One region of the Alkalibacterium iburiense genome, then DNA from elsewhere that is predicted to be linked to it. Evidence: riboswitches for the same ligand, from Rfam matches in the RefSeq annotation. Region 1 holds a riboswitch; the other holds the start of a gene.
The links. Region 1 has a riboswitch for thiamine pyrophosphate ahead of ABDZ53_RS12485 (3-oxoacyl-ACP reductase). Riboswitches for the same ligand answer to the same signal wherever they lie in the genome.

Region 1 (15,121 bases):
CTATAGGCGCTCTCATGTCAGGACTTTTCGAAGGGAGTTTACCCCCTTAGCGACCTTCTTAACCAAGGTGATTTAGGTGTCGGAACCCTGGATAGTCTAGACGGCGAATAAATTATTTTGGATGGTAAAGCTTATCAGGTTAAAGGAGATGGGACAGTTCATAGAGTTGGTGGAAATGAAAAAACGCCATACGCTGCGGTGACAGCTTTTAAGGCAGAATACTCATTAAAAGTAGAGGAAAAGGTATCGAGTGATAGACTAAAAGACAATTTGACTCGTTCTTTTCCTAGTAAAAACACCTTTCAAGCGTTAAAAGTGACGGGAACCTTTAAAAATATGTCTTGTAGATCAGTAGCATAACAGAATAAACCCTAACCAAAACTAGTAGAAGTGACTCGTAGTCAGTCTGAATTCGAAAAGCCTTTCGTTTCAGGTACTCTAGTTGGATTTTTCATTCCTGATATTTTCGGAACAATCGCTGTTCCTCATTTTCACTGGCATTTTATTAGTGACGAAAAAGATTTTGGCGGACACGTTTTAGACTTTGATTTGATTCATGGAAAAGCTGAATGGCGGACGATGGAGACGTTCGAATAACATTTTCCAGTGACGAATGACCCCTTCATGAAATCTAATATAGATTATTCTTCTTCAAATCAAGACATTTAAGAAGTAGAGTAATGTGTGCTCAAACGCTATATAACAGAAAATCAGTGGCAACGAAACTCTCAAGGGAGTTATTAGTTGCCACTGATTTTTGTATACCGACTTTAATCTTACTCAATAGGACCTAATAACAGATTAGCCCACGCATTATGCAGAGATTCCTGATCAGACGGTTGAAACAATCCGGCATACACATCTCTAAGCAATCTTGAGAGCTCTTGATCGTTAGAATAAGAACGGCCTCCACTTGCTCGTACCATTTCTTCAACGACTTCAAGTGAGGCTTCAGTTGAGTAGTTTTTAATAGCAGATAATTTAGGAAGCCAGTAGTTTCCATGGTCTGTATCCTGCTCAACATCGTCAGCCAAACTATCAATCTGAGGTGTGACAGCATTTAACTTCAATGCGGCTTCAGCAATACGCCAGCGAATATTTGGATCTTGGTCGTATGTACTGTCTCTAGCAATAGATTTACGCTTCTTAACTGTTTCAACACCCAATTCTAATGCTCGCTGGCCAATCCCATGGTAGGTAGCCGCAAGTAAAATTTCAAAGTGAGAGAAGATACCGAATACGACTGGATCAAAACTAGGTCCAGGATCGACTGTTGTTAATATCTGTTCTTTAGTTGCTTTAGCTCCATCAAGTGTGAGATTGAATGATTGTGTGCCTCTCATTCCTAAAGTATCCCAATGAGGACTAATTTTAACCGTATCTTTGTCATTGGCTATATAAGCAAATACGGATTGTGGCTCCTCTTCATTGGTTGAGTCCATCCCATAAGTAACCATCGCATCACATTCTCCACTCATAGAGATGAATGCTTTCGGGCCATAAAATGTATAAGACCCATCATTACCAGGTCTGGCTTCGGATATAGAACCAAATAAAACGCGGTCATTTGCCGGTTCAGATATGGCGAATGATAATAACTTTCCATTAACGGCGTCCTTTAAAATTTGTTCTCCTCGATTATTGCCTTTGCGAACCATGTATTTGGCCAAGCCAACTATAATGTGATGCATATTAATGCCTAAGGCTGTCGCTGGAGCAGCTTTAGCTAAACGTGTTTGCTCTTTAGCTATCTCTTTCAAGGTCAAACCGTGTCCGCCATATTCTTTCGGTACAAATGCTTTGTAGTAGCCTGCTTCTTTTAAATCACGGTAATCATCATAGGGAAAAGTGTTCTCCTTATCATAATGAGGCGCTCTTTCGTGTATAGCTTTAAGTAAATCATCTTTAAGGAACATATTTATCACCTTTCTGTGTTTTAATATCATCAGTGTATCATGTGATTCCTTTAATCATCATAAAAAGAGTGAAAAACAGGGAGTAAAGGGGACAATTAGGGCTAAAAAAGCATGGATTCATTCGTTTAAGAACAAAATTGTATTTTAAATGTTTATTGACGAAAGAATAATTCTGTGTTAACTTGAGAGTAATTGAATAGTTATCCACTAGGGGAGCGTATTGCTGAGAGAGGTTACCACCTTGACCCTTAGAACCTGATCTAGTTAACACCAGCGTAGGGAAGTGGACAGTCTTGTTACTTATAAATAGATTGAGAAGACTCTTTATTCCCATGCGCTGGTGTATAAAGGGTCTTTTTTGATTCTATTCATACGAGGAGGAGATGACATGTCAGAAGAAAGAGTTGTTTTAGTTACCGGAGCAAGCAGAGGATTAGGAAGAGAAATTGCCAAAAAATTTGGACAGGCAGGGTACGGTGTGATAGTCAATTACTTTAAAAGCGAAGAAAAGGCTAATGAAGTAGTTGCTGAAATAGGTCAGGATAAGGCTATTGCTATTAAAGCAGATGTGCGCGATAAGAAGCAAGTGGAAGCAATGGTTGAAGAAGCAATCTCTCGTTTCGGAAAAATAGATGTAGCGGTAAATAATGCTTTAGTTAATTTTGAATTTAACCCAGTCACCCAAGAAAAAGCCGATAACATAACATGGGATAAGTATCAGGAACAATTTGAAGGTTCAGTTAAGTCAGCCTTAAATATTGTTCAATCTGTACTCCCGTCGATGAAAGAAAATCAGTATGGCCGGGTTATTAATATTGGAACGAACTTATTTCAAGATCCTGTGGTTCCTTATCATCAGTATACGACGGGCAAAGCTGCCTTGCTTGGGTTTACCCGAAATATGGCTAAAGAACTAGGGACCTTTGGGATTACTGTTAACATGGTTTCAGGCGGTCTGTTACAAACAACGGACGCAAGTAAAGTGACAACCCCTGAAGTGTTTCAATTAATTGCCGATACCTCTGCTTTAAATCGAGTCACTGCTCCAGAAGACGTAGCTGAAATGGTTGCATTCTTAGGATCTGAAGCAGCGCGTGCTGTGACAGGACAAAATATAACGGTTGATAGTGGTTTAACCATGAATTAAGATCGGATATTCTTAACTTTTCATTGTTCACATCATTAATTAAATCCTATATACTAAAGTTATGAATTAAATAGTGAAATGGAGAATGAAACATGTGGCGTTTACTTATTGGGTTGGTGCTTTTATCCATATCCATTCTATTATTTTTCTTAGCTTATAAAATAGGATGGAAATATATGCTACAAGAGGATAGATGCACAGCGAAAACAACCGGTCGGATTGTCGGATACTCTATGTGGAGACATGGCAATTCTGCCTTGCGTTTACCCAAAGTAGAATATGAAACAAATCAAGGCGTGTTTACTATGACTGGACCAGAATACCGAAGTGTTATAGTGTCTAGTGTAAGCACACCTTTTAGAAAGCAACAAGAAACAGACTATACAACTGATATATATGCTCAAAGTTTCAGATACCATATTAGAAAAAATAGTCTGTTTAGTGTGGAAGGAAATCCTATGAGAGAACTATTTCCTTTAGGTAGCGAAATAGATGTGTTTTATGATCCTTATAACCCTCAACTCGCTTATGCTTTACGTTATGCAAACAAAAAATGCGTCTTTTATTTGTTACTATTTGGGGGCTTATTGCTATTAACTGCGTCCATTATCGTTACCCTATTATTATTCAACGCCGCATAAGGAGGAACAGCGATTGGCTCAACTGTTAGGACATCATGACATATCCATGTACACAAAAGATGCTTCAGAAAATAATGCATTCTATAAGAATATACTAGGTTTGAGGCGTGTCAAAGTATCTGTTAACCAGGAAAATCCAACCATGTACCATATATTTCATGGAGATAAGACAGGTAGTCCGGGAACAGAGTTAACTTTTTTCGAAATGCCCAGAGTAGGAAGTACGCTTAGAGGAACCAACGCTTATGAACGAATCGGTTTGCTGGTACCCACACAAAAAAGCTTGGACTATTGGAAAAATCGATTTGAGTCGTATGACGTCAAGCATAGTGAAGTCATCTCATATGCTGACCGAGCAGCCTTACATTTTGAGGATCCAGAGGGGTTGAGATTTGTCCTTCAAGTCAGCGAAGAGGATCAACGGTCTTCTTTTGAACCCTGGGAAAACTCTTCTGTTCCATCAGAACATCAAATAACGGGGCTCGGAACAATCGAAATTACTGTTTCTGATTTAGATAAGATGACTCAAACGCTGACTGATTTATTTCATTTTACTTTAGTAGAAGAAAAAGCAGAGGAAGTCTTACTTCAATCTGTTTCAGGTGAAGTGTTTGGAGAAGTGTTATTGAAAAAGAAAGAGGGCCCATCCGTTCGATTAGGACGTGGCAGTGTACATCACCTCGCTTTTCGTGTCAAAGACGAAGAGGACCTCATTTACTTTTCTGAAAAATTGAAAGAAAGAGGATTGGAGACCACAGGAGTAGTTGACCGCTATTATTTTAAGAGTCTTTATTATACTGATTCAAGTGGGATTGTCTTTGAAATAGCGACCGACGGCCCAGGCTTTACTATGGATAGTTCGGTCCAAGAACTAGGTCAAACTTTAGATTTACCGCCTGCATTGGAAGACCGACGAAACGAAATAGAAGGACATCTCAAACCTATTGAAGAATAGGAGTTAGTTACTAGGTAAAGCGAGAAATTTAAACTTTACTTGTAACAAAAAGAGTTTAGATTCCACTTAAAGTAATTATAATTCAATGAAGTAGTGCCGAAACGTCAAACCTCTAGAATATTTCCGAAAAACATCAGCTATTAAGCTGGTGTTTTTCTATGCAGACTTTGATAAAATGAATAAGATGAAAAACTTTCTGAAAGACCCCGTTTTTTCAATAAGTACAACGTAATCTATAGAGAAGGAGGCAGGGAGCTATGAAGAGAAACGACTCTATTGTGGAGTTAGTCAATGAATCAAAGAAGGACATGCAAGCGGCGAATGACTTTATCGTTGCCTATATGCCTTATATAAAATCGGAAACATCTAAATTCATGAATCGTGCGCCCATTGAAGGGCAGGATGAAGAATTGAGCATCGCCATGATTGCTTTTCATGAAGCTATCCAATCGTATTCGGAAAAACGTGGCTCTTTTCTAACCTTTGCCTCTCTCTTAATAAAAAATCGACTGATTGATTTTTGGCGAAAAAATAAAAGACACAGTGCAACGCTTTCTATCGATACCCCAATTTATGGGGAGGACGAAGAGGGGACCATAGCGGATACATTGACTGATGGTAATAATCCTCACGACACGCATCTTGTTCGAAAAGCGACTCGAGAGGAAATTGAAGAATTAACAAATCAGCTAAGCGAATTTGGTGTCTCATTGACCGATGTTGCGGAAAATAGTCCGAAACAGAAACGGACATTGGATGCCTGCCGTGATGCCCTATCCTACGCTAAAAAGGATTCAAAAATCATGGCAACTTTTTTAAGAACGAAGCGCTTGCCTCTCAGTAAAATCGCCAAAGGATCAAAAGTTAAAAAGAAAACATTGGAGAGGCACCGAAAATACTTGGTTGCTTTACTGCTGATTTATTCAAACGGCTATGAAATCATTCGTGGTCACTTGAGTCAAGTTTTGAAAGGGGAGAACGCGTAATGGAATATTTGGTAATGGAAACTTTTGAATCATATGCCGTTCTTCTCAGCAATGACGGCCAATTTGTCAAAGCCGCTAATTTAAACTATGAAGTAGGACAAACCGTAAAAGAACCCATCCTTATGAGAGAATTCTACGAAGAAAAAGAGGAACCTAAGGTCAAGGTCTTTAGAGGAAAAAAAGTGCTCACCTACGCTTCCATTATAGCCGCCGCTGCTTTATTTATACTATTCTTTATAGGATTAGGTAGCCGATATAGAGAACAGCAGTTACTAGCAGAATCCTCTATTTATATAGCAATTAACCCAGAAGTCAGAATGGATCTGAATAGAAATGGAGACGTTATCGGAGTGGAAGGGTTGAATCCGGATGGACGCGATTTAATACTAGATTATGAGATAGATAATCCAGACCACATAGTTGTGGCTCAAAACTTGTTAGATCGAGCGATAAATAAGGGATACCTTGAAGAAGGAGGACAGGTTCACTTTAGCATTGATGCTTCGGCAGAAGAGGTGCGAGCCCTAGGATTGGAATTGAGAACGACGATGACAGACTACCTAGAGGATCGATTATCCGTAACAATTGAAATTACAGACTATAACAATCCTCCAGAACCTGAACCAGAACCTGAACCTGAACCCGAACCGGAAACCGATTCAGAACACCGCTATATTACTTTAGAAAGGGCAAAGGAAATTGCTTTAGAGTACGTCGGATTAAGTGGTGCGTCCGTTGAATATGATGATGCAGAGTTTGATATAGATGATGGGCTGCCCTTATACGAAATCGAGTTTGAGTATTTGGATGTGGACTATGAATTCTTGATTCATGCTGAAACGGGACAAATACTGGAGTTTGAAAGAGACGATTAATGATAATTGAATGAAACAGCTGTTTTTCACAAAACTACCTTGAATAGTGACCACTGAAATAAATTTTATTCACGAGTGCTCACTATACAGTCATATAATGCCCACTCAACTAGTATTTTTTATTGAGTGGGCATTAAACGGCTATCCTACACAATAGGGTAGCCGTTTCTATATGATGAGATATGTATAGAATCCTATTCATTAGAATGGAAATCGCTATTCTTACTTTCTGAAGATAGTCGCTGAACCGTATCCTCTAGCTCTTTAACTTTTTTCTCCATTGAGCGCAGTCCAATGGACATAAAAACAACCGTAGCTACTAACAAATACAAGATAACTGTATGCATACAAACCCTCCTAACTCAATATGAACATGTATAGTCTAACATTAACATAAATGTCTTCAAACCAGCCAAGACAGGCAGACTTGTATCAATCTATACATCCACTCTCAGAAGAAAAAGAGAAAATTTTGAAAAAATAATATTCTTTTTAAAACGACCCCGATTTAACGAGGTAGCGTACGTAATCTATACATAGAAAGACAAAATAAGATAAGAGGAGAAGATAATCATGAGTAAGAAGACAAAACAAATTATAGGCTTTGCAGTGGGAGCCTTGTTTTTAACAGGTTGTCAAGCAGGGGCTCAGACAGACAATGAGGTAGCCGTTATGGGCTCCTCTCACGAGAGAAAGATGACTCAAGTTGAAGAGGAAAAGGAAATCACGTTAGATAAAGCTAAGAATATAGCTTTTGAACATGCTGGAATCGATGGGGAAGAAGCTATTTTTGATGATGAAGAATACGATAGAGATGACCGCAAGTATGAACTGGAATTTGTAGTAGACGATGTTGAGTATGAATACGATATCGATGCAGTAACTGGAGAAATTTTGGAAGCAGAAAAAGAAGTTAATCGTCCAGAAGTCAGAAGGGTCGAAACAGATTTGAATCAATCTAACCTCATTAGTCTAGATAATGCGGTAGAAATAGCTTTGAATGATGCAGGCTTTAAAGAAAATGAAGTCGAGTGGGATGACCGTGAATTTGATAAGAGTGATCGTTTATATGAATTAGAATTTAAAGCTAGTGGTTTTGAGTATGAATACGACATCGATGCAGTGACTGGAAGCATCATCAAAAGAGAAAAAGATAAAGAGGATGACAGTCAACATGAAGCAGCTGAAGAAATAAAAAATGAGACACCTCAGGAATTGAGTAAAGATCAAGCGATAGACATAGCTCTGAAACATGCAGGTGTATCTCAATCGGACATTCGTTTGGATGAAATAAAAAGAGACTCAGATGATGGAGTTAGGTATTGGGATATTGAATTCTATGCTGGAAATTACGAATATGAGTATGAAATCCAAGTATCCAACGGTACCATTTTAGATGTAGAACGTGAAAAAACGGATGAGTATAAAGAAAAGGTTCAAGTCAGAGCTCAGGAAAATAAAGCACAAAAGAATAAACCAAAAGAACTGACACAAGAAGAAGCGCTGATGATAGCCTTAAAGCATGCCGGTCTCTCGCGTGCTGACATAACCTTAGAAGACAGTGAACTAGATTCTGACGATGGGGTAAGATATTGGGAAATAGAGTTTAATCACGGCGAAAAGGAATATGAATACGAGATTCATGTCAACACAGGAGATATACTAGATGTGGAAGTTGAACTGGACTAAGTCTATTGAAAGAACAGGTATAGAGGTGACTCTATGCCTGTTTTCTTAAGTTTTTAGAAGTAACTATTTTCTTTACACCTTCTATTTAGTCTGATAGACTTACCCTAAGGACTAATTTAATTTGATTTTCAAAACAAATTATTGGAGGAGTTAGCATGAAGACATTTATCTTTAATGGTACACCAGAAAATAGTTTTATGGAATGGCTTTCAAATGGAATTAAAGTTGCTTTTTCAAATGAGGGGTATAGATTCAAAGAAGCACCTGAGGACAATCTTAATTTAGTGTTTAACTTTACTAACAAGGAAGATCCGCGTTCTTTCAGAAGAAAATCTCAAGGAACATTCGTTGTTTCCGTTATAGAAGCCAATGAACATCCTGAAAACATACACAAAGAGGCGTATCCCTATATCATCCGTTCGTTATCTAACCATTTAATGTATGTGGTACATACAGAAGATGACACAGTTGTGCATTTCATCACTTTAGAACAAGGTCACTATCAAATCAACTACAAAGAAGTTGAAAGGGACGAAGAATTTTTCAAACAAATATATAATCGATTAGAGCCACTAGCTTCTTCTACTTTAATTATTAATAATGATTTTTATGAAGACCTACCAGAGGAATTGTGGGATGGAGATGACATTACTCAATCTCTCAGTGAATCGGGTAAAAAGTTGGACAGCTTAAATTTACTTCCCGCTCCTTTTCCGCTTGAAGAGGTCCTATCCGGTAGAGACTTAAGAATGTTGAAAAAATTATTTGGTATCGGTGGCATATCTTATGGTAACTTGAGTGCGAGAGCAGATGGGAATAATTTCTGGATGAGTGCCAGTGGCATTGATAAGTCGGATATGAAAGACGTTGGAAGAGATTTTCTCTATATAACCGATTATGATGAAGAGAAAAGAGCGATGAAAGTTAGCGTTCCTCCACATGTCACTCCAAGACGCGCATCAGTGGATGCTATTGAACATTGGAAAATTTATACAGCCCATCCGGATGTTGGAGCGATTGTTCATATCCATGCCTGGATGGATGGCATTGAAGCGACAGAATTTAATTACCCGTGTGGTACCATTGAATTAGCTGATGCGGTGTCAGATATTATTAATCGAGCAGATGATCCATCACGAGCAGTGGTAGGACTGAAAAACCATGGCCTAACCATTACCGGTCACAGCTTAGAAGATATATTTGAACGCATTGAAGGAAAAAATAATTCCCCAAGTTCCTATGTCTTAAAAATAATCATTTAAGTGACACCGATTCATTTTTTCGGTGTCACTTTTTCCTTATATACAAAAATTAATATATGTAAACCCGCATCAACCTTGTTATCTCACTAATAATAATCTATACTTTTATATTAATAATTGTAATCGGTTTCTTTACTTATTTTAAAGGAGGCAAATATGTTTGAAGAATGGGTCGCTGCAGAAGAATTTTATACATTTACTCTTCCACTTATTCTGATATTTCTGGCAATGTTATTCTTTGTTTATATTTTTCTCCTGTCATACATAGGTGATAAACGAAAAGTGAAACAAATAGGTAGTGTTACAGTTATCACCATTGTCATTTTATGTGTTGTGTATTTCGTTAATGGACACATGAACTATCAATTTTGGGTTGACCAAAATGAATTTATTAACTCTGGGATTAAAGAATACAGCTTTATCCTAGGCATGAAAAATGAAGAAGAACCTCAAATCGTTAAAAGTTTAGGGCGATCAAATAGATTGTATGCGAACTTGTCAGAATTAAAGATGTATGAAAGAACAACGGTGACCCAACCCTTTAATCATGATTATGTCGGATCTAGAGGGAATGATCATTATTTTTCTTTCGGTGAGGACAATCAATATGTCTACAGAATAAGAGGAGAAATTAACTGGGAAAGTGAAAATAGTGAAATAAGAGGAACCGTATTTTCATTAATAGATGAACGATACCAAGATTTAGGATTCATAGATGATGTATATGGAAATTGGATATTTAGTGACCAGCGTTTTTAGGAAAATAGACTTGAATTGTCTTGTATGCTCCCACCAGTTGACAGAATGTTAGGATGGATGGTAGACATTGCATTCCTTCTTTCATATGATGAACCCATAGAAGACACAGGAGTGTATAAGCCGACTAAATTTGCTGAAAGAATAAAGGTGCTACGCAAAAACTAGGCTAATCACAAGAAGAATTTGGAAGTCTGTTTCATGTTTCCAGACAAGCTGTTTCGAAATGGGAAACCAATCAGTCGATTCCAGATATCAATACTTAATCCTTGATTTGCGGTACACTTAATATATCAAGTGATGAATTATTGTTTACTGAATCCGATCAGGAAAGAAGACAGACAGAAGACTCTTTTAGTTTGGACAGGCAACTAATTATAAAAAGACGATTTATTTCAGAACTTATTCTAGTTATTCTCAGCTTTGTGACAGCATTCTGGTTATGGTTAGATATAAGAGTCGGATCCCATTATATACGTACGTTATACATAGGATTAAGAGAAAGCCCTATTAAAATGGCGCTCCTTATACTAGCCATTATAGTGTATGTAAACGGATTAGTTGTTATATGCAATACATTAAGAAAAATGGATAATTAATAACAGAAGTGATGTTTGACTCATTTAAAAGAGCCAAACGTCACTTTTTTATTTTTTTCACAGAAGACATGGTGTCCTCTTAAATTAATGATACAATAGGAAAGACGTGAAATTTAAAATGGGGGAATGACCATGAAACAAGTTGGTTTTGATACGGACAAATATTTAAAAGAACAATCAAATTATATTTTGAAACGTGTAGAAAATATAGATAAACTCTACCTTGAATTTGGCGGGAAATTAATTGGTGATAAGCACGCGAAGAGAGTTCTGCCAGGGTTTGATGAAGATGCGAAGATGAAACTCTTGGCGACTCTGAAGGACCAGGCGGAAATTATTATTTGTGTGTATGCAGGAGACATTGAAAACAGTAAAGTACGCGGAGATTACGGTATTACTTATGATCGAGATGTACTGAGACTGATTGATGAATATAGAACGTATGGTATTCCTGTCAATAGTGTGTTAATCACGCGTTATCATGATGAACCGATAGTTAAGATATTTATGTCAAAATTAGAGCGCAGTGGGATTAATGTATATACCCATCGGTCAATTGAAGGCTACCCGACGAATGTAGAAGAAATTATGGGTGAAAATGGCTTTGCTAGTAATGAGTTTATTGAAACCACTAAACCGGTGGTTGTGGTGACAGGTCCAGGAGCAGGAAGTGGAAAGTTAGCCACGTGTTTAAATCAGATTTACCATGAATATAGTCGCGGAAAAAAAGCGAGTTATGCTAAGTTTGAGACATTTCCAGTATGGAATCTCCCCCTTAAACACCCAGTTAATATAGCTTATGAGGCAGCTACTGTTGATTTAAAAGATGTCAACATGTTAGACAACTATCATTATGAAGCTTACGGTGAAGTAGCGGTAAACTATAATCGTGATATGGAAATGTTCCCTGTCATTCGACGCATCATCGCAAAAATCACAGGAAAAGAATCTATTTATCAGTCGCCTACAGATATGGGAGTGAACCGTATAAAATCAGGTATTATTGATGATGATATCGTAGTGGAAGCAGCTAGACAAGAAATTATTCGTCGACTCTTTAATATCGAAACAGATTATAAAATGGGTGTGGCGGATGATGAAACCTTACGTCGGATGCAAGTCATATTAGAAGAAAGTGATCTGAAAAAAGAAGATCGTGTGCCTGTCCAACCCGCAAGAGATTACGCTAAAGCGGTGCAGGAAAGAGTAAAGAGTAACAATTTACAAGCGGTCATCGCGATTGAATTAGCGAATGGCCAAGTGGTAACCGGTCGTACCACCACCTTAATGGACGCTTCTGCTGCTGCGGTACTAAACAGTCTGAAAACACTGGCTAATATTGCTGATGAAATAGATTTACTTGCCCCAATGATTTTAGAAACGATTCAGCGATTAAAAACAGATGAGTTAAATAGTAAAGTTCCTACTCTTTCAGCCAATGAACTACTTATAGCTTTAGCTATTTCAGCTGTGACTAATCCGACGGCATCATTGGCTTATAGTAAAATAAAAGAATTGAAAGATACACAAGCTCATTCAACGGTTATTATGAATCATGAAAATGAACAGACTTTAAAAATGCTCGGTATTGATATTACAAACGATCCTGTTTATCCGTCAGAGAATTTGTATTATAATTAAAAAGCAATAAAATTTTAGAAGTGAAAGCGAAGTGAAGTGAATGAATACATTTAAAGTAGGCATTGTTGGTTACGGGAATTTAGGACGCGGGGTAGAAGTAGGCTTAAAGAATACAAAAGACCTCGAATTGGTCGGCATTTTTTCTCGACGTGATCCGAAACAGCTTGATACGACATCTCCGGCTTATCATATAGATGAATTAGATTCGTTTAAAGATGAGATAGATGTATTGCTATTATGTGGGGGCTCACAAAAAGACCTTCCTGTTCAAGCGCCTCAACTGGCTGAAAACTTTAACACAGTGGATACGTATGATAACCACAATGAAATTCCGACTCATTTTGAAAAACTGGATAAAGTAGCGAAAGAGAACAACACAGTAGCGGTTCTTTCAACTGGTTGGGATCCAGGTTTGTTTTCACTTAACCGATTATTTGCAGAAGCTATTTTACCTGAAGGGGACACGTATACATTCTGGGGTCCAGGTTTAAGTCAGGGTCACAGTGACGCTGTTAGACGAGTGGAAGGTGTCAAGCAGGCTGTCCAGTATACTATGCCTCAGGAAAAAATGGTTGAAGATGTTAAGAACAAGAAAAAAGTCGACTATAATAAATTATCTGCTCATAAACGCGTGGTATATGTCGTTCTTGAAGAACAGGCAGAACAGGATAAAGTGAAAGAAGCGATCATAACGATGCCTGATTACTTTGAAGGGTATGAAACGGAAGTTCACTTTATTGATGAAGATACCTTTGCTTCTGAGCATACAGGGATGCCACACGGCGGAACTGTATTAAGACAAGGGCAAACGTCTGACAAACAGACCTCTGTTTATCAGTTCGCACTGGATTTAGACTCAAATCCTGAATTTACGGCTGCTGTGGCCATTGCCTATGCCCGTGCTGCCGCTAAATTAGCTCGTGAGAAAGTATTTGGGGCTAAGACTGTATTTGATATTGCACCAGGATACTTGTCTCCAAAAGATCCAGCAGACTTAAGAAGAGAATTGCTTTAAAATAGAAAAAGGGTAATCTGTATGATAAATGCAGATTACCTCTTTTTATTTTTTCTCTGTTTAGCAAGAGACTGTTTAGCTAAATTGTCAGCACCTCTATTCTCTTTTTCGGGAATCCAAATGACTTCATATAAATGAAGCGCTCGAAGGCTGTCTAGAATAGAAGCAAAAATGGGTTGGTAGTCTGTATTTTTGATGCGTTCTTTTTTTATAGATTGAGAGACTAATTGACTATCGGTATAAAAGAGTAAGTACTGTTCAGTATGTTTATTTTCAATGACCCAATTTAAGGCTAGTGAGAAGGCTTGTAATTCAGCTAAGTGGTTGTCCGTTGTTTGCGGAAGAGGGAATAATAGTTGTTCGTATATCCCTTCTCCTGTGACAACTAATCCCGCACCAGCCAACTGATCTTTAGGCGAGACAGCGGCGTCCGTAAATAGTTTTAGTATAGCGACTCATCCTTTCGTTGAATAAAAAAGACCAGAAACTCTATGAGTTCTGATCTCAACTAATTTTATTCGCTAACTTCAGAATCAACGACAACAACATTGGTTGCTTGAGGTCCACGTGACCCTTCTACGATATTGAATTCAACGGTTTGACCTTCGTTCAGTGCTTTATACCCTTCCATATCAATGCCTGTAAAGTGTACAAAGACATCTTCACCGTCGTTATATTCTATAAATCCATAGCCTTTTTGGTTATCAAACCATTTTACGGTACCTGTAGTCATCGTATTCCCCCTATGATTCCTTTAAGTATAGTTGTCTACATCTTTTAGTATAAAGGATACCGTTTACAGAGTCAATCTTTGTAAGGTGTATTTAAACTATAGACAAGTACCGATTTATGTTAAAAAGCGTTTGTGAATATGCTAAACTATAGAAGAGTCTATTTGTGAGGAGAAAGTGTATGAAAGAATGGAAAATTGAAGGATTAACCCACTCGTATGGTATTAAAACGTTATTTGATTCCATATCTTTTTCAGTCCAAGAGAATCAGCGTATTGGACTGATTGGGGTAAATGGAACAGGTAAGACGACTTTTTTACGTATTGTAGCTGGTGAAGTACAACCGGATGAAGGAGATGTAACCAAACCCGGTGAATTTGAGATAGGGTATTTGAGCCAAAAAAGTGAGTTGGCTGCGGAGAAAACAGTTTTAGAGGTTGTATTTGATGGGGATTCTCCCATAGTACAAGCTGCTAGACATTACGAAGAAGTCCTTAAACAATTGAGCGAGAATCCGATGAACGAAAAGGTCCAGCGCTCATTTACAGAAGCCGAAAAACGAATGAACCAAGAGGATGCTTGGAATGTGAGTGCTCGAGCGAAAGCTATCCTAAACAAATTAGGCTTAACAGACACAGAAAAAAAGTATCAGAGTTATCAGGGGGCCAGCAGAAAAGGGCCTCTCTAGCACAAGTGCTTATTCAAGAACCGGACTTGCTTATTTTAGATGAACCGACCAACCATCTGGATTTTCAAATGATTGAGTGGTTAGAGGCTTATTTAGCCAGCTACCGAGGCGCTTTGCTGATGGTCACACATGACCGTTACTTTTTAGATCGGGTGTCTAATCAGATTGTAGAATTGGAAAACGGGAAATTAAATCATTATCCGGGTAATTATCAGAAGTA
Region 2 (15,121 bases), on a different contig from region 1:
CCATTTTCTTTTAAAGAATCAATTAAAGGATCTTCATGCTCGCTGTCAAGTGAACCCGCTATAACGTGCATAAATCTAAAATTGGCTACTTCTTCTGGTAAAAACTTTAAAGGGCGCCATTTTCTTAAGAAATCTTCTTCTTGTTTTAAATCCTTAATTTCCTCTTCAAGATCATTCAATGCTTTTTCTTTCCCTGTTACTTGGTTTATCAAAGCATCTGTATCGATGGATTCGATGTGTTGTTCTAATTCATTTAGAGTTAATACATCCCTTTTAGACTTTAACTTTTCAAAGAGTCCTGGTTGAGATACGTAACCTTCTAAATAATCAATAGCATACTCTATATCCTGCAACGTTGATTGAAAATCAGATTGGTCAACAGGCGAGGTGGCTGTTTCGAAATTTTCCAATAAGGCTTCCTCAAGCTTTTCAGCAATAGGAATAATTTCTAAACTTTGCATTTCTTGAACACTTTTTAAAAGAGTTTCTTTATGTTTATGTTCAGCTAATAGTGTTAGCTTTTTCATTTTCGCTATTGCCATATCGACGCAACACCTCCTCCGCTATCCGATTGGCTAAATCATTCTTTTTCTCTTCATAAGCTAGTTCGTATTGCTTCTCAGTTTCTGCAACATCACGTTGGAATGTCTCTTTGTCTCGCTCTAAAAATTCTTGCATTTCATTTTCTTTTTCTCCTCTGTAGGCATCAATCTCTTGTTCGGATTGTTTACTTCTTTTTTGAAGTTCACTCTCACTTTGATTATTAATCTCTTTTATATCTTCTTCAGCTCTTGCTAAGAGTTGTTCCACTCTCGCTTCAGCCTCTATTACATAATTGATAGCTTCTCGATTCATTATACTCCTCCTTTCAAAAAAGGGCGCAACTAACAAGCTTCTTCTCACCCCAGAAGAAAAAACCTTGAAAGCTAACGCCCAACCGATAATGTTTTATTAAGTTAACACTGTTAATATTAGCATATAATAAAAAGATATGTCAACTTATAGTGTGCAGCAGTATGTGTCAATACTTTGGCGGAAACTTTTCTCTAGAGATGGTAACTCTTCAATTTTAATATTAAAATGGCTCATTCTGTGTGTTTCATTACCCAAACATTTTCTTCAGTTGTCCCATTGGACTTGATGTGGAACTATAATTAGCTATTTCACCCATTTTAACCCCTATAGAAGGACGATGAATCTTTTTCAAAACAGCTCTAACAGCCCCTTTAAATTCAGGGACAATGGTTTGTTCAAATGCAGGTAGTTCCGCTCTCAAAGCTTCTAAAAGCGTTCCGTTTTTACGAGCTGAAATAATGGAAGCTAAGTTTCCAGCCCCTTTGGCTGAAAATCCACGCCCTTGGCGTTTCATACGGTAACTGTAGGGACGATGATTACTTTCACAAATACCTATTCCATTTTGGACAGGTAAGTCTCGCATTTTCAAGGGACAAACACTTTCCCAATTGCGTTCTAAATAAGCCCCTAATAGACGGAGATGTTCTTCTTTCTCAGTTCTTGTCTCTTCATCTTCTATGCGACTTTCTGTCGTCGCCAATACGCTAAGAACACGTTCTTTATCATAGGCACTCACAGCTTTTCTCATTTCAATAATCATAGGCTTATCAAAACTTAACCGTTGGTTTATTTTTTCATTCACATGGTAGGGATCTCTAAAGTGTTCATGCTTTTTGCATTTTCCAATAATCTGCTCAAATTTATCTTTTTCATACCCGCTGCCGCCATCACTGTTGGATACGATGATTGTTTCCCGAATATCATACATCGCTTCTAACCACTGCCCAGCTCGTTTAAAGGCTTCTTTACTAGATACTGTACTTTCAAAAACTTGGGATCCAATAAGGACTGGTCGCTTTTGTTTTCCTACGTACGTCACACCTTCATGAAATTGAACACGATGAAGCTCAGGATTTTTCTCGCCTCTTCCTTTTAGTAATAACCCGTCGCCTTCAATAAACAGCACAGGCACTTTCCTTTTTTCTTTTTGGGGTGTTTCAATATGACTCGGAGCTTCATCCGTCCATTTTTGAACTTTCTCACCTGTTTTTTGAACCATTTTATGAACGGTTGTATGACTTACTTGAAGCGGAGTTAAGAGGTTAATGGCATCAGCCGCCTTGCGATACACACCATCGGAGGCAACCTTAGCGGCTTTCATTTCAACTAAAGGTGAATAGCGAATATACTCTTCTAAGCCGATGGCTTCATCTAATGGTACAATGCTTTTTTCGCCATCTTTTCTCATGCGTCGTCGCCTAATCTCAACAGCCCCGTATGAGAACTGAACGGTACGTTTCATTGTTTTCTGTATATCGTATCCTTTTTCTTTATAAGTATGAATTAATTCCAAATCAATCATCTCGATTGCTTTGGAAACCAGCTCACACATGACTTTTGGAAGGTATTGATCTAATCGTATTTCACTGTCTAATAATGTTTCAGAATTCTTTAATATACTGGCAATTTCTGCTATAATTTGATTCATAAGAAGACCTCTTTTCTGGATTTGTGGTTATCTCTAGATTAAGGGTCTTCTTCCTTTTTGTCTACTTTAATTTCTTACCCTACTATTTTACTTTCCGACAACTATTTTACACATAGTGTGCAGCAAGAGACTTTACATTCTAAGCTTTCAGAGTTTCAATGTAGACCTGTTTTGACCATAACTGAATACGGACAATGAACCGAATCCCGTATGTGCAGCTACAGTAGGTCCATAACTTGAAATAATGATTTCTTTAGGCTGTATACGTTCCAGTATTTTTTCTTTAATATACTCTGCTTCTTCAGGGACCCCTACATGCCCTATCATTAGTGCATGTTCTTCAGGGTCTTTTATATACTTGATCGTTTGATCAACAAGATAATGGATTGATTTCTTTCTTCCTCTAACTTTGGAAAACGGCACAAGCTTCCCTTTCTCATTCATAGTTAGAATCGGCTTGACACTAAGTAAGGAACCTACTGTTGCTGCAGTAGAAGATATTCTTCCGCCTCGTTGCAAGTGCTTGATATCATCCACGGTAACCCAGGAATGATAGTTTATTTTCTCATCTTCTACCCACTGAATGAGTTCTTCTTTCGACTGACCTTGTTCCTTTTTTCTCGCCGCCTCCAAGACAATTAACCCTAACCCCAAGCTTGCTGCATGGGTATCTATTATGGTTAAATCTATTGAGTCATACTCATCTTCCAGCATTTTCTTTGCCTGCACCGCGTTATTGTATGAACCTGATAAAGCTGATGACAGAGCAAGATAAACAATTGGTATGCCTTGATCAATATACTCCTTAAATTTTTCAATATACTGATGCACGTTTACCAAAGAAGTTGAAGCTGTCTCACCATTTTTCAATCGTTGAAAGAAAGATTGTTTATCAAATGATTGACCCATATCATCGATTAACTCTTCTCCACTTATGTTAATGGTAAAGTTGACGATATCTAAATCATACGTGTCAACCCATTCTAAAGGCAAATCACAACAGGAATCTGTTATAAGCTGATACCTCATTCTTTTCACTCCTTTTTTTAATACACTATCTATTATACGATTATTAGCCTTAAATAGAAATAGATAGAACTATAATCAGGTTTACTTTTTAGGTGGGCTACTATGTTTTTCCAGACAAAAAAAGACTAAGTCTTCTTTAATAAAGTCCCAGAAAAATAAAAAGTATAATTTTAAAATTTGCAGTTGACGAATGAACGTTCGTTCTCTATACTAAAGGTAACATATGTTCGGGGAGGATAATATGAGTAAATTTAGTTCAGAAAAAGCGATTATTGTTGATTACTTAAAAAGAGGTTACGGCACACTAATGGCACCACTGTCGAAGGTTCAACCTCAAATGCCTAAAGAACAGCTGGTCTATTTTTTAAAACAAGCAGTAAGTAAGAAGGCGTCTATCACCGTTCAAGTAAATCCTACGACTCATCAAAACAGCATAAGTGAATTCACAGGTATCCCTTATTTCTCTCCCACTTCAACTCAAGTGATTATAAAAACTGGAGATAATCGAACAACCTACTTACTTAATGCGAGAGATATCAGACATATTAGATTAAACAAATAAAAGCTTTATAGGATCCTTTTTAAGGGCCCTATAAAGCTTTTTGCTTACCTTCTTATTTTCTCACTCGGCTCGATGGATCCAATTTATTTTCTAACCATTGTAAAATAATATCTGCTACAATAGCCATCAATGCCGTTGGGATAGCACCCGCTAAAATAAGGGCTCCTCCATCTGTCGCATTAATTCCTCGTTGGATAATATCACCTAAACCACCTGCACCTATAAATGTTCCAATCGCAGCTATACCGAAAGCCACTACCAGAGCATTACGTAAGCCGGATAGAATAACGGATAAGGCCATCGGCAATTCCACTTTAAAGGTCAGCTGCATACGGGTCATTCCCATACCTTTTGCAGCATCTAATAAAGCATTGTCCACACTAATAACTCCTGCGTAGGTATTTTTTATGATAGGTAAAATAGAATATAGGAAGACAGTAATAATAACCGTGTTCACTCCAATTCCCAGACCAATCATTAATAAGGCTAACATCGCTAAAGACGGTATCGTCTGCAGAACGTTGGCTATTGAGACAACCCACTTGGCCAACTTGGCATGACGAGCAATGTAAAACCCTAGAGGGATGGCAATAATCGCTGCGAACAGCACCCCATATACTGAAACTAGTAAGTGTCTAACAAATTGATCCCATAAATATGAGCCATTTTGCTGGACATAATATATGAGCTGTTCCCATATTGACATATTAGATATTTCTTCTAACCCTTCAAAAACTTCTAACATATTATTGCCCCCCTTCCACTGGCTCTAAAAACGGCTCTTTATCTTCAAAATAGTTGTTCTCTTCTAAAAATCGTTGAGCTACTATCGCTGGTTCGATTAGATAATCATCAGAGATAAAATTTAATTCCTGCATGGTATCAGTGTCGATTGTTCCTTCTAATTTCAAAAGGATATCGTCCAGCTCTTCATAGGCCTCTAACACACTGTAAGCAGCTATAGGGCTTCCGTCATATGGCGGGAAGAAGTTTAAATCATCTTCTAGTACCTGTAAATCATAACTCGCAATTCGCCCATCGGTTGAATACCCCAATACGACATCCATATCTCCAGCCGCGAGAGCATCGTAGACTAGTCCGATTTGCATTGGATAGATGTTTCCAAAATCAAATCCATAATGTTCGACAAATGCGTTATACCCATCACCTTGACGTTCCATCCAGGTTGTATCCACCCCAGCAGTCACATCATCCGCAATCGCTTCTAAATCAGATACGGTTTCCAGACCATGTTCTTCTGCAAAATCTTGTGAGACTAAAAACGCATAGGTGTTTTCAAACCCGTAAGAAGGATAATATTTAACATCCATTTGGTTTTCAAATTCTTCAGTCACGACTCGACGTGCTTCTTCAGGGTCTGTAATAGGATCCATTCCTAGTTCCCCCGTTAATGACGTTCCTGTATAGGCTAACCCACCTACATTGGCATCGCCTTGGTCAATCGCTAAGCTGACCATAAATGTAGAGCCTAAATTCTGAATCACTGTCACTTCTGTATCAATATAATGCTCAATCATGCCCTGAACAATATACGTTACAATGATAGGTTCCGTATTCGCTGGTGCCGCCACAATAATCCCTTCTTCGTCAATCCCGCCTGCTCCAAGTCCCGGAAGAGCACAGGCTGACAACACGAGTGACAACACAGAGAGTAAACCCACTTTAAATCTCATATTCATTTTTTTCATAACTTATGCCTACCTCTCTAATCCGACGTCTTTTAAGTTTATAGGTGTGACGTAATCTTCCAGTTTGCCTAATAGATAATCCACTAATAGAGCTAATATCGTAACTGGTATGGTTCCACCAACAATGAGCGAAGGAATGTAGAGACCCAGTCCGCTGAAAATAAAGTCTCCGAGTCCACCTGCTCCTATATAAGACGCTAATGTCGTCCATGCAATAACATACGTACCGGATAAACGTATGCCCGCCATTATAACCGAAGCAGCTTGTGGCAATTCGACTCTGCGAATGATTTGCCATTCAGTCATGCCCATTCCTCTAGCTGCATCGACTAAGTCAGCATTGACATTTTTTATTCCCGTGTAGGTGTTTCTTAAAATTGGAAGCAATGAGTAAATAAATAATGCTATAATCGCTGGAAACTGTCCGACCCCAAACAAAGGAATCATAAAAGCTAACAAAGCCAGCGAAGGAATCGTTTGAAGAATGGAAGCCACACCAATAACGTAAGAAGCGACTTTTCCAGCTCTAGTCAGTAAAACACCGAGAGGAACAGCGACGATGACACCTAAGCCTAAGGAAATCAAGGAGATGTAAATATGTTCCCAAATCAGGCGAATCATTTCCATTCCATATTCTGATAGGAATTCCAACATATTAGACGCCTCCTTTTTCGACTTCTAAAGGATCTGTTTTTTCTAAAGGCTGGTTTTCTCCTTCTTCATACTCTCCCCAAATCGTGTCATATACAATGTCTACTAAAGAAGCACGTGTGACTAGACCTTTTAAGTGTCCGTCATCATCTAGTACAGGGATATGTTTAAATCCTCTTTTAAGCATTCTATCTGCAGCATCTCTCAGTAAAGTACCTGATTTAACATAATACACTTGGTTCATGATATCTCTAACCAAAGCAGATTTATCTCGACTTCTGTTAATATCTTCAAAATCAAATACACCGTGTAGCACTTTTTGGTTATCTGTTACAAACAACGTATCTACTCGCTTGTCTCTCATCACACGAATAGCATCAGCTATACTAAAATCAGCTGTCACAGTGACAGGGTTTTTAATCATAACCTGATCGACTGTCTGCATCGTCTCACGCTGCTGCAAACGATCTTCTCCTAAGAAGCTCTTAACAAAATCATTTGCAGGGTTAGCGATAATATTATCAGGAGTATCATACTGAATGACTTTCCCTTCAGACATGATAGCTATTTTATCTGCTAATTTAATTGCTTCATCCATATCATGTGTGACAAAAACCACTGTTCGTCCCATTTCAACTTGAAGGTGCTTCACCAGTTCTTGTAAGGCATCTCTTGTGATAGGGTCCAAAGCTCCGAAAGGTTCATCCATTAATATGATATCCTGATTCGCTGCTAAGGCACGGATAACCCCAATACGCTGTTGCTGGCCACCAGATAACTCTTGAGGATAACGATCTAAGAAATCAACAGGCATATCTACTCTATCAAGTAAATCCTCCGCTGTTTTTCTCATTTTTTCTTTATCCCATTTGAGTAATTTAGGCACCATAATAATATTTTCATAGACCGTCATGTGAGGCATCAAACCTGTTTGCTGAATCACATATCCAATTCGTCTTCTTAGTTGGACCGCATTCTCATCTTTAATGTTCTTCCCATCAATTAATATGTCACCTGAAGAGGATTCGACCATTCGATTAATCATCCTCATAGTGGTCGTCTTTCCACTCCCAGAGGTTCCTATTAAAACGACAAATTCTCCTTTATTAATCTTTAAGGATATATTGTCTACCGCAACTGTATTGTCGTCATAAACTTTTGACACATTCTTGAATTCAATCATATTCTTTTCTCCTTTTATTATTATTCTAAGTAAAAAGTCATAAAAAAAACTGTGTGAAGTCCGAGAAGGTACTGTACCCAATCTATAATTCTTCCACACAGAAACGAAGACCATTTCATTTCTCTTTTTTTATTTTCCTTGCTGCATGACATACCTTGTTGTTTTCTTCATACAACCGTATGCAGAAATCACCGTCTCTATTTATTGTTACAAAAAGGTGACACGAATGCAAATGATTAGGTTTCCCTCATTTAAGCGCAACATGTAAGGGATGGAAAGGGTTGCAACCGCCAATTTAAATAATATTTTTTTGCCGAATTAATGAGAAAAAGATTAATAAGGAACCGAAAAAATGCTTTTTCTTACTCTTTTAATTTATGCAATCGGGATGCATAGTCTTAGCGTCATCAAGTTAAGAGACATATTTTAAGGATTTTTTCCTCTAACAAAAAATAGACTGGCCTATGTTCTGCCAGTCTACACTCAAAATCTTATAAAATGGGAGAAAACAAACGGCTAAACTGCTGTTTGAAAATTTCCCATAACGAATAATTTGAAATGATTTCTTCCGTCAAAAGATAAGATTGTTTCACATCTTCATTAAAAATATCCACTTGTTTTTTAGCTAACATCCGGTCATATATAAAGGCATTTACTTCGAAATTTAACTTAAAACTCCTAATATCAAAGTTTGCTGTTCCTACTGATAAGATTTCTGAGTCTATGACTATTGTTTTCGCATGTAAGAAGCCTGCATCGTAAATATAGACCTCTGCCCCACTTTCTACTAATTCTTCGGCATAACTCAGGGTCGCTCGATAAATAAACGGGTGGTCTGGCTTATTTGGTATCATAACTTTGACATCAATTCCTGAAAGAATCGCAATCTTAATTGTCTCCATTAAAGCTTCATCTGGGATAAAATAAGGGGTTTGAATGATAACGGATTTCTTAGCCATACTAATCATTTTAATAAATCCTTTTTTAATGGATTGTATTTCATTGTCCGGCCCACTTGATACAATTTGCATATCTGTCTGACCTTTCATAGGGGAAAAAGGAAAATACATGACATCATATTGGACATTATGATTTTTTACAGATGCGTTCCAGTCAACTAAGAAACGTGTTTGTAAGGTCAATACCCCATTCCCTTCAATACGTAAGTGAGTATCTCTCCAATACCCCATTTCTGGATATAAGCCCAGATAGTCATCTCCTACGTTAAATCCTCCTGTATACCCTACTTTTCCATCTATGACCACTATTTTTCTATGGTTTCTATAGTTAAGCCTCAAGTTAATCAGGAAGAAGCGTGAACCGAAGAAAGGCTCCGCTTGACCCCCATTTTTTCTTAGGACATCAAAGAAGTTCTTTTTTAATAATCTGGCTCCTACTGGATCATAAAGTAACTTGACCTCTACTCCTTGCTTAGCTTTTTCTTCAAGAGCTTCCACAATAGCTGTGCCAATTTTATCACTTCTAAAGATATAGTACGTGATATGAATATGGTGTTCAGCATTTCTAATATCTTCTAACAAACGTTTAAATTTCTCTTCTCCATCACTAATGATTTGGACGTCATTCCCCTTTGTTAATACCGCTTCATTTGTTTCTAAAAACAATCGCACCATCTCAAAGGTTTTTTCAACATACTGGGATTCTGGAACGTCTAAATCTTCCGTTTCAGCTAAATCTTTTTGAGCTTTCACCAGTTCAGACATGCCAATTCTTTCTTGAGACTGGATATCAAATATATGTTCCTTTGATATCTTTCTTCCTAAAAATAAATAGATCACAAAGCCAAGGCCTGGGAGCATAGATATAACAAGCAACCAAGCCCAAATAGCTGCTATGTCTCTTTCCTTTTCTTTAAATACAGTATAAATGGCTAGGAGGGAATTAAAAAATATAAATATAATAACTATCGTTGCTAGAATATGCATGAGATACACCTCATAGTCTTTCCTCTTTTTGTTTCTATTCAGTGTACCTTAGTTTCACTCTCCCTGTCTACTTATACTGACTTTGGCTTTTTATCTTAGCTAGTTTTGGGATAAATACTAATGGAGATTTATTTAATAGGATCAGTAAGACCGACGTTGCCACGAAGACTGTAGCCAACATACTTAAGGCATTCATCACTAGCGAAAAAGTCATAGCACTCATTCCCCATAAGGCATAGTCACCCCAGAAAATCCAACCAGCAATAAAATGCCAAAACCATCTAGCTGTTGACCCAACCAGTGCAGCTATTATGAGATAAAGTTGAGCTTTTTTCATACGGCCCGCTCGAATCGCTGCCAGTATATCATTACTAAAATAACCCGCTAGACCCACGCTGGCATAAGTGATGGTATATTCGATAATAACCTGATACACATTCAACATGTAAGCCGATCCTGTGACAAAATGTAAAATCCCCCAAAGAAAGCCAGCAAATATGCCGGGTAGAAGTCCCCGACGAATGGTATAAAACAATAAGGGAATCATCCCTAATGATACTGAAAAGGAAGATCCGATACCTGAAGGAATAAAGGATAACACGATAGCTAAAGCCGCGAACAAGGTTCCTTCCAAATAAGTTCTTAATTTTTCGTTTTGCATAAAAAACTCCTCCTCTAGTAACTACTGTCTAGGGAGGAGAAAATAATCAAACGGAGGGCACAAGAAACTATACTTTAAGTGCTCTTTTTATTTTCGAAGTACTCTTCCTACGCACGCATGAACGTACAGGTTCAAAGGGTCTGAACGATTAGTTCACTCTCAGCCGATTCTATCGACTCCCCTAGTACAGTAATACTATTTAATTTTAATTAATTTATAAAGCGACGGTTTTGGTTGACTTCCATAATGACTGGCAGGATGATAGGACGACGTTTGGTTTTCTTGAATAAGTGATTATTTAACGCGTCTCTTATTTCCTGCTTAATGGATCCCCAATCAAAATCATTGTGCTCTAAATTCTTTTCTACAATCTTTTTAACGATTTTATTGGATTCATTGATTAAATCTTGACTCTCTTTAACAAAGACGAATCCTCTAGTAACGATATGAGGGTTAGAAACAATTTTCTTTTTTTTGCGGTCTATTGTCACAACGGCTACAAAAATACCATCTTCTGATAGTAAGCGACGATCACGGAGAACAATGTTTCCAATATCTCCGATTCCTATCCCATCAATTAAGGTATTGTCAGCCGACACTTGTCCGCTTTGCAGGAGTCTGTTTTTCTCATAACTCACCACATCTCCATTGCTTAAAATAAAGATGTTCTGATAAGGGATGCCCGTTTCATTAGCTAAGTTAGCATGAGCCGATAGCATGCGGTACTCCCCTTGAATAGGTATAAAGTAGTCTGGCTTCAATAAATTAATCATGAGCTGTAAATCATTTGGCGTAGCATGACCAGATGCTTTCAAGTGGCTAGATAATGATGTCACTGTTGCGCCAGCTCTATAAATTAAGTTTTCTGTTTCAGCTACTGTCACTTCCATGGAAATAGATGGGCTAGTGGCAATAAATACCAAGTCCCCTTCTTTTATATTCACTTGTTCATGGCTTCCTACCGCCATGCGATTTAATGTCTTGATCGGTTCGCCAGCCGTCCCTGTTTCAAGGACTAATACTTGTTCATCCTCATATTTGTGGATGTTTTCAACTGGAACAATGAGATTATCATCAGGTAATGTTAACTTATTTAATTCCATAGCTGTCTCTAATATAGCCTCGAGATTTTTTCCCGTAATAAACACTTTTCTGTCTGACGCATGAGCAGCATTTAAAATCTGCTGAATTCGCAGGATATTACTAGCAACTGCAGCTACAATGATACGGCTACTCGTGTTTTGGAAAATATCTTGAACTTCTTCTTGTACTCTTTTTTCAGACACATTTTCTACTGGACTTTCTGCATCACCTGAGTCGCTCAACAAGGCCAAAACGCCTTCTTTTCCTAGGTCTGCAATTTGTGACAAATCTGTGCTGTATATTGTCTGAGCACTCTGATCAAATTTAAAGTTTCCAGTATAAACAATATGTCCCTTTTCAGTGTGCACGGCGATTCCCATAGAATCAGGAATAGTATGGGTAGTACGGAAAAACTTAATGGTTGTCCCATTAAAATCAATTTCTGTTTTTTCATCAATGACGTGATAATCATCAAAATCGGGTCTGACATTTGATTCTTCGACGAACAGTTTGGCCAAGCCTATGGTTAATTCTGAACCAAAGACTGGGACATTGAAACTATCCAAGAAATAAGGAAGGGCTCCAATCGCATCCTCATGTCCGTGTGTTAAAAACACACCAGCAATTCTATCTTTATTCTCCTCTAAATAAGTGAAGTCAGGTATGATTGCATCAATACCGAACAATTCATCTTCTGGATACATTAACCCACAGTCTAAAACAAATAACTCTTCTCCAGATTCAATAACATATAAATTCTTACCGTTTTCTCTTACTCCTCCAAGAGGAATAATTTTAATATTACTCACTATTTTCCACCTCTAAATCAGTTTTGTCGTTCGTTTTTAATAGTATTTTTCACCTATGTAATTATCCGTTCATTTTTTCAGTAAATTTAGTATAGCATAGATGTAGGCAAATTCCTACTTATCCAGTATACTGAAAAAGACGCTTACTCGTCTAACATCTCAGGAGGTACACATGACATTAGACCAGCACTTACTCCAAATTTTAATTGATACTTATCCAGATACAGTCTCTTTTGAGTCTTTTTCAAGGCAATACACGTGCTCAAAAGAAGACTTTTTAGAAGCCAGTCGTATCTTGAAAAACAAAAAATACCCAGTTAGTTATACAAATAGTTCTTTATATCTTACTCTTCCATTAATTTCTAAATCCAAATTGAGTCGTCTAACTCAGCATACAAAAACCCATCATCCCTTTATTGTGAAAGAAGCCATTCCTTCGACTAACACGTTTGCTCTCAATTCTTTTTCCTCTTTTGAAGAAGGTTCGGTTATCCTGGCTCATCATCAAACGAAGGGAAAAGGAAGGCTGGGTCGACAATGGTCTGCAACTATGGGTAAGTCGATTGCTCTCTCACTTGTTTTGAGACCGACTATTGACTCCCAATCGCTCCCTCTGTTTACGCAGCTAACCGCAGCAGCTCTCTGCCAAGCTTTAAAGGCATACGGAGATACCCAAATTAAGTGGCCCAATGATATTGTCTTAAATGGAAAGAAGGTTGCCGGAATATTAATTGAATCCCAATTTCAAGAGAATCGATTGGAAGGACTTGTCATCGGTATTGGTATAAATACCCACTTGGAGCCTGATGATTTTGAGGATTCTCTTCTTCACAAAGCAACGTCTCTAAAAATCGAGACTAAACAAACCGTTGATCCTAATGTGATTATTGCAGATTTTTTAATCGAGTTTGATCAGTTCTATACCGATTGGCTGGAAACACGTCAGACTTTTCCTTTTATATCGCTATGTAAAAAGGAGTCCGCTTTACTTGGAAAAGAGATTCATGTCTATTCACCTAATGAGCCTCCTAAAACAGCAACAGTTAAAGATATTAATGAAAAAGGAGAGTTAATCGTTCACTATCAAGGCCATGCTCAGCTAACTCCCCTACAATCCTTAGATTTTTCTGTCCGAAACAGTCAAAATGGCTATATTTAGTTTTTTTATATAGAGGCTATGAGTATGAGAAGCAGTTGATGTAAAGGATAAAAGAAATAGAATGAATACTTTGGCAATATAGGCAGTTTGACATCCAACGGTTTTATGAATAATGGCAACGCGAGTAAAGAGAATAATTGAACCGTTGAGCCTACAAGGAATTGAACCACTAAAGAAAATAAAACGCCTTGATACACTTTTTTGTTTTTCAACCAATAGAGTGCCCAACCGAATAAAAATCCATAAATGCTGTATTCTACGAATAAACTGATTAGGGCAAAAATGAAGATGTACCGTTTGTATCTGATGGATAAAGAAAATAAGAGAAGTAAAAATAATACATTAAATGAATGAGGAGTCACTGACATTGAGAGGACACCAAGGAGAAACAAACGCATCGCATATTTTTTGTAATCTTTTGTTCGCTCTGTTCCTTCAATCGTACTATAAAGAAAACAGGGAAAAGCGATTCTTCCTATGATTCGTAAAAATAAATACCCTGGAAATAAAAAAACACCAATATGATCAATGGTCATAGTTACTATACCTATCCATTTAATCGTATTTAACTTATGATCAAACAGTTGAGTCATCTTTTATCACCCTTTTGTTTTATAAATCTTATAATAGAGTAAAAAAACACGCATGTACTCCATCTTTTCATGAGCACATGCGTGTTTCCATTAGTCGATTATTCTTCTTCTTTGTTATTTAAAACTGCTTTACGCGAAAGATTCACTCGACCTCTATCATCGATTTCTGTTACTTTAACATCTAGTTTATCTCCAACAGAAAATTCATCTGCTACATTCTTAATGTACTTATCTGATAATTCAGATACATGGACTAAACCGTCTGTTCCTTTAATTATTTCTACAAAGGCACCGAATTTTTCGATTCGTTTAATTGTACCCGTATATACTTTTCCGACTTCAACTTCTTCAGTCAGTTCTTCGATAATTTCTATGGCTCGTTTGATGCCTTCTGCATCTTGGCCATAAATGGATACATTACCTTCTTCATCAATATCGATTTTAACGTTCGTTTCATCAATAATGTTATTGATGGTCTCTCCGCCTTTACCGATAACAACTTTGATTTGATCAGGCTTAATTTTAATAGACTCAATCTTTGGTGCATACTGACTTAATTCCGCACGCGGTTTATCAATAGTTGCTTCTAAGTTATCTAATATAGCTAAACGTGCGACTTTAGCTTGAACTAAAGCTTCTTCGAGGATTTCTTTAGTAATCCCTTGAATTTTAATATCCATTTGTAGTGCAGTAATCCCTTCACGGGTACCCGCTACTTTAAAGTCCATATCACCCAGGTGATCTTCTAAGCCTTGGATATCAGTCAGAACAGTATAGTTGTCTCCGCTCATAACAAGTCCCATAGCAATTCCGCCTACAGGATTTTTAATCGGTACACCTGCATCCATTAACGCTAATGTTCCAGCACAGATACTGGCTTGAGAAGAGGAACCGTTAGATTCCAATACTTCAGAAACGATACGAATAGTATACGGGAAATCTTCTTCACTTGGGATAACAGGGTACAAGGCTCTTTCACCCAGTGCTCCGTGTCCAATTTCTCTACGGCCTGGTGCTCTGGCACGTCCAACACTTCCTACTGAGAATTGAGGGAAATTATAGTGGTGAATGAATCGTTTGCTGTCTTCACTACTTAATCCGTCCAAAATTTGGTGTTCGTTCAGTGGTCCCAGTGTCGCAACTGATAAAGCTTGCGTTTGCCCACGAGTGAATAAACCTGATCCGTGAACACGAGGCAAGAACTGAACTTCAGACTCAAGGGAACGGATTTCA

Region 2: it holds a riboswitch for thiamine pyrophosphate, as region 1 does, so the genes downstream of both, thiT (energy-coupled thiamine transporter ThiT) here and ABDZ53_RS12485 (3-oxoacyl-ACP reductase) in region 1, are expected to answer to the same signal.

What each region holds. Positions count from the first base shown of each region.
Region 1 is NZ_BAAACW010000167.1:1,095-16,215, forward strand. It holds partial or broken gene budA (acetolactate decarboxylase) at 34-597, shown strand; gene ABDZ53_RS12480 (acyl-CoA dehydrogenase family protein) at 777-1,916, opposite strand; TPP riboswitch at 2,116-2,215, shown strand; gene ABDZ53_RS12485 (3-oxoacyl-ACP reductase) at 2,305-3,063, shown strand; gene ABDZ53_RS12490 (DUF3592 domain-containing protein) at 3,156-3,704, shown strand; gene ABDZ53_RS12495 (ring-cleaving dioxygenase) at 3,718-4,659, shown strand; gene ABDZ53_RS12500 (sigma-70 family RNA polymerase sigma factor) at 4,917-5,645, shown strand; gene ABDZ53_RS12505 (PepSY domain-containing protein) at 5,645-6,520, shown strand; gene ABDZ53_RS12510 (hypothetical protein) at 6,715-6,867, opposite strand; gene ABDZ53_RS12515 (PepSY domain-containing protein) at 7,094-8,209, shown strand; gene ABDZ53_RS12520 (class II aldolase/adducin family protein) at 8,365-9,471, shown strand; gene ABDZ53_RS12525 (hypothetical protein) at 9,628-10,230, shown strand; partial or broken gene ABDZ53_RS12530 (helix-turn-helix domain-containing protein) at 10,413-10,493, shown strand; gene ABDZ53_RS12535 (hypothetical protein) at 10,536-10,826, shown strand; gene ABDZ53_RS12540 (DUF1846 domain-containing protein) at 10,959-12,467, shown strand; gene ABDZ53_RS12545 (diaminopimelate dehydrogenase) at 12,508-13,482, shown strand; gene ABDZ53_RS12550 (ribonuclease HI family protein) at 13,518-13,931, opposite strand; gene ABDZ53_RS12555 (cold-shock protein) at 13,997-14,215, opposite strand; partial or broken gene ABDZ53_RS12560 (ABC-F family ATP-binding cassette domain-containing protein) at 14,395-15,121, shown strand, end outside.
Region 2 is NZ_BAAACW010000016.1:21,463-36,583, forward strand. It holds gene ABDZ53_RS00795 (V-type ATP synthase subunit I) at 1-542, opposite strand, end outside; gene ABDZ53_RS00800 (hypothetical protein) at 502-855, opposite strand; sodium ion sensor (DUF1646 type) at 894-939, opposite strand; gene ABDZ53_RS00805 (ISLre2 family transposase) at 1,103-2,503, opposite strand; gene ABDZ53_RS00810 (DegV family protein) at 2,651-3,532, opposite strand; gene ABDZ53_RS00815 (hypothetical protein) at 3,774-4,094, shown strand; gene ABDZ53_RS00820 (ABC transporter permease) at 4,147-4,839, opposite strand; gene ABDZ53_RS00825 (osmoprotectant ABC transporter substrate-binding protein) at 4,841-5,803, opposite strand; gene ABDZ53_RS00830 (ABC transporter permease) at 5,813-6,457, opposite strand; gene ABDZ53_RS00835 (betaine/proline/choline family ABC transporter ATP-binding protein) at 6,459-7,637, opposite strand; gene cls (cardiolipin synthase) at 8,129-9,583, opposite strand; gene thiT (energy-coupled thiamine transporter ThiT) at 9,651-10,244, opposite strand; TPP riboswitch at 10,331-10,437, opposite strand; gene ABDZ53_RS00850 (ribonuclease J) at 10,454-12,136, opposite strand; gene ABDZ53_RS00855 (biotin--[acetyl-CoA-carboxylase] ligase) at 12,309-13,295, shown strand; gene ABDZ53_RS00860 (TraX family protein) at 13,301-13,888, opposite strand; gene pnp (polyribonucleotide nucleotidyltransferase) at 13,987-15,121, opposite strand, start outside.